2 regions of the Streptomyces sp. HUAS MS02 genome follow, and region 1 is predicted to be linked to the other one. Evidence: riboswitches for the same ligand, from Rfam matches in the RefSeq annotation. Region 1 holds a riboswitch; the other holds the start of a gene.
The links. Region 1 has a riboswitch for cobalamin ahead of ACZ9QC_RS32855 (cobalamin biosynthesis protein). Riboswitches for the same ligand answer to the same signal wherever they lie in the genome.
Positions count from the first base shown of each region.

Region 2: another riboswitch for cobalamin. It lies ahead of ACZ9QC_RS13320 (ribonucleoside-diphosphate reductase subunit alpha); the one in region 1 lies ahead of ACZ9QC_RS32855 (cobalamin biosynthesis protein).

Region 1 covers NZ_CM146747.1:7,632,212-7,634,402, forward strand. The annotation lists gene ACZ9QC_RS32850 (cobyric acid synthase) at 1-299, opposite strand, end outside; gene ACZ9QC_RS32855 (cobalamin biosynthesis protein) at 296-1,237, opposite strand; cobalamin riboswitch at 1,345-1,487, opposite strand; gene ACZ9QC_RS32860 (hypothetical protein) at 1,593-1,814, opposite strand; gene ACZ9QC_RS32865 (DUF397 domain-containing protein) at 1,759-1,881, shown strand; gene ACZ9QC_RS32870 (hypothetical protein) at 2,153-2,191, opposite strand, start outside.
Region 2 covers NZ_CM146747.1:3,154,346-3,156,536, reverse strand. The annotation lists gene ACZ9QC_RS13320 (ribonucleoside-diphosphate reductase subunit alpha) at 1-1,061, opposite strand, end outside; cobalamin riboswitch at 1,186-1,321, opposite strand; gene ACZ9QC_RS13315 (GNAT family N-acetyltransferase) at 1,385-1,891, opposite strand; gene ACZ9QC_RS13310 (nucleoside hydrolase) at 2,096-2,191, opposite strand, start outside.

The DNA.
Region 1 (2,191 bases):
CTCATCTCGCCCACGGGCTTCCCCAGCAGCACCACTTGACTGCTGCGCTCGCCCCCGGGCTTGAGCAGCACGGGGTTCATGAGCGCGGTGGGCTCCACCCGGCAGGCCTGGGCCTGCATGGCCTGCGCCCGCCCGATCTCGGCTCCCTCCTTCGTCACGAAGGAGTTGAGCGACATGTTCTGCGCCTTGAACGGCGCGACCTTGACGCCCCGGCGCACCAGCCACCGGCAGATCCCGGCGGTGACCACGCTCTTCCCGGCGTCGGAGGTGGTCCCGGCGACCAACAGCCCGCCACTCATCCCTGACTCCTCGACCGCAGCAGCGACACACCCGCACCGATCCCGAGCGCCAGCCATCCGACCCGCCGGGACAACCGCACGGCCCGCTCGATGTCGCCCACGTCGACGGCGCGTCCCTCCCCATTGAGCACAGGCCGATGCTCGACCCGCCCCCCGTACGACAACGTGCCCCCCATCCGTACTCCGAGCGCCCCCGCGAACGACGCCTCCACGGGCCCCGCGTTGGGGCTCGGATGTCTGTGCGCGTCGGCGCGCCAGGCCCGTACGGCCCCCCGGGCATTCCCGCCGGAGGCCGCGGCCAGCATCGCCGTCAGCCGTGCTCCCGGCCACCCCACCACGTCGTCCAGCCGCGCGGAGGCCCATCCGAACCGCCGGTACCGCTCCGACCGGTGGCCGACCATGGCGTCCAGCGTGTTGACGGCCCGGAACCCCAGCAGCCCGGGCACACCCGCCACGGCTCCCCACACGAGCGCCCCCACCACGGCGTCCGACGTGTTCTCGGCGACGGACTCCACGACCGCCCGCGCGATCCCGTCCGCGTCGAGCGCCTGGGGATCCCGTCCGCACAGATGCGGCAGGCGGTCCCGCGCGCCGTCGACGTCCCCCGCCTCCAGGGACCGCCCGATCGCCCGGGCCTCCCGCCCGAGCGAAGTCCCCCCGACGACGGCCCAGGTGGCGGCGGCGGTCAACGCGACGGAGGCGGTACGCGACTGCCGTACGGCGGACGAGGCGACGGCCCCGAGCGCCACGGCGCCGCCCGCGCACACGGCGGTGTGCAGCGCGCCCCACCCCCGGTGGTCCCGCCACAGCACCCGCTCCACGGCGCCGGCGGCCCGCCCGAACGCGGCGACCGGATGCCCCCGGCGAGGATCACCGAGCAGCAGGTCACCGAGGACTCCGGCGGTGGCGCCGTACGCGAACACGCGATCGGCACGCACGGGTTCAGCCGTTCACGGGGTCGGGCAGGGGGCGGGCGTCGAGCCCCGAACGGCAGCCGCGCATGGCGCACATGGCGTTGTGTCCTCACTCAGGGTGTCCACGCCCTGGTTCGACGAGACCGACGGCGAGAGTTCCTGGCTCCCGGGAGGTTCTTCCCCGGTGACAGTGGCGGGACCGCGCCGGACTCGCACCGGCTTCCTCTCCTGCCGTCGTAGATGGCCCCGGCAGTCCACCACGCTCCCGGAAGACCCGTCAACTTGCTGTTGACCTGCGAAGCAACGGTGTGCCGAGCCCCACACCGCTGAAATCGCGTCACTCGCCCGAATCGGCTCTTTCCGTGCTCTTCCCCGGCGCTCAAGCTGGGAACACTTGAGGGAACGACAGGGTGGACGCCGTGTCGGTGCGCTGACTCGTGGGCTGGGAGGAGGTCGGTGTGATCGGCAGGGAGTCGCCCGGACCGGTGTGGATCAGGAGCAGCCATTCCGGCAACCAGGGCGGGGAGTGCGTCGAGTTGGCCGTCTTGGACACGCGGGTGATGATCCGTGACTCGAAGTCGAACCAAGACGCTGTGCTCACCTTCCGCTACGCGGCGTGGTGTGGTTTTCTGGCGGGGCTTGTGGACCCGGGAGCGGGCGGCTCGTGACGATCCGCCCGGGGGACGGGAGGTACGCACATGGGAAACCGGTCGAAAGGCTCTTCCTCGGCGCGCACGGGAAAACCAAGCACGAGGGGAACACGTGTCGCGGCCGCCGCGCCGTTGGCGCTCTACTGCTCGGTGATGGGTGTCCTGGCCGTCGGGGCCGGTGCCGTCGCCGCGCTGCTGGTACCCGCCGGTGAGGCCCGCGGACTGGTCTGGTTGGCGGTGACCGTGCTCATCGCCGGCGGCGCCGGTCTGTGGTGGGGGATCACCCCGGTCACGGAGCGGGTCCGGGTTCTGAACCGGGCCCTGGCGT
Region 2 (2,191 bases), 4.5 Mb from region 1:
GCCAGGTTCAGGTTGTGCGTACGCCGGGCGTCCTCGCCCGTGTTGTCGCGCAGCTCCAGGAACTCCTCGATGTCGGAGTGCCAGGTCTCCAGGTAGACCGCGGCCGCGCCCTTGCGCCGGCCGCCCTGGTTCACGGCGGCGACCGAGGCGTCCAGCGTCTTCAGGAACGGCACGATGCCGTTGGAGTGCCCGTTGGTGCCCCGGATCAGCGAACCGCGCGCGCGGACGCGGGAGTACGACAGACCGATGCCGCCGGCGTGCTTCGAGAGGCGGGCCACCTGGTGGTAGCGGTCGTAGATGGAGTCCAGCTCGTCCAGCGGGGAGTCGAGGAGGTAGCAGGACGACATCTGGGGGTGTCGCGTGCCGGAGTTGAAGAGCGTGGGCGAGGAGGGGAGGTAGTCGAGGCGGCTCATGAGCCCGTACAGCGCGGCCACTTCGTCCAGGGCGCGGAGTCCCGCCTCCGGATCGGCTCCCGTGTCCTCGGCGAGACCGGCGGCGACCCGCAGCAGGAAGTGCTGGGGCGTCTCGACGACCTTGCGGGTGAGCGGGTGCCGGAGCAGATAGCGGCTGTGCAGGGTGCGCAGACCGAAGTAGCCGAAGCGGTCGTCCCCGGCCGGGTCGATCAGGGCGTCGAGACGCTCGGCGTGGGCGCGGACGAACTCGGCCGTGCGGTCGGCGACGAGGCCCTCCCGGTGGCCCACGGCGATGGACTCGGTGAACGTCGTGACACCCTGCGAGGCCGCCTCGGCGCGGATGCCGATGGCCAGCAGCCGGGCGGCCAGCTTCGAGTAGGCGGGGTCCTCGGCGATGAGGCCCGCGGCCGCCTCCGTGGCCAGCTCACGCAGCTCCGCGACCATCTCGGCGGAGGAGACACGCACCGACCGGCCGCGCAGCGCGGCGGCCGCGACCCGGCCGGGGTCGGCGTCGGGGAGGTCGGCGGTCAGCTCGGTCAGGGTCCGCAGCAACGCGGCACCGGGGCCGTCGGACTCCGCCGCCGGGTCGGCTGGAACCGGCTCGGCCGCGGCGATGTCTGACACCGGATCGGCTGGCGCGATGGTCACGTGGGGCTCTCCCTCGCTCGGCTGGGGGCCCTGCGGAGGGCAGGCGGCAGCACACGAGCGCACGGGGGCGTCGCGTCCACCGGCCCATTCCGCGAGGCCCGGACGTCAGGGCACCCGGACCGGACGGCCGGGCGCACTGTCGGCAGGTGTTCGGACTGAACAGGCGTGCGCGCATGGTGATGTGCACGCGCCCGTACACCGTTGCGGGACAGTTCCGGATTCACACCGGATTCCCCTGCGGCGACAGCGAGCATGAGCATACATCTAGTGCCGGGGCGCGGTGTCACCCCCACATGTTGTGTCGCCTTCGGTCTTGCAGGGTGTCAGAGCGTCAACTCGTAGGTGATGAGAGTGACGTCGAGGAGGTCGGGCAGGGGGTTCCAGTCGCGCTCCGGTGTGCGGGTGAAACCCAGGCGTTCGTAGATGCGATGGGCGGCCTGCATGCCGCGTTGGGTCGACAGCACGAGGCGCACACAGCCCTCCACGGCGCGGGCGCGCTCCACACAGGCCCGCACGAGCGCCTCGCCGGCACCGCGCCCGCGGGCCTCCGGGGAGACCGCGAGCATCCGTATCTCGGCCTCTCCCGCACGGGCGATGTCGGCCATGGGGCCGCCCGTGGGGACGAAGGTCACTCCGCCCAGCACCCGCTCGTCCGCGACCGCCACGAGCACGTCGGCGTCGGCGGCCCGCTTCGCCACGTCCCGCAGCTCGTCGAGGTACTGGTCGCTCTGCCCGAAGTCCAGCAGGCCGTCGCCGAGGTAGGCCTGGCCGGTGATCTCGCCGAGTGCGGCGTACTCGGCGGGAGCGGCGGTCCTGATGGTGATGTCCATGCGTCGCAGTGTGCACGAGCGACGGGTCGGCGGGGCTGCGGTTTTCCACAGGGAGCGCCGTCGGTCGGACAATCGGACCGCGCGTGTCCCGCCGGGCCGTTCGGGACCGGGGGGGTGACCCCAGGTCATTCGGGATCGCCGTTCGGGATCGCGCAGGTCGCGCCGCGCTGTTCGGGCTCTCCGGTGGAGATCGCGCAGGCCGCGTCAGGCCGTCGCCGGCCACCGGGGCAGCGTCGTCACGAAGTCCGCGGTGAAGTCACGGGTGCCCGGTCCCAGCGCGACCCGGCCGGTGGCCCGCAG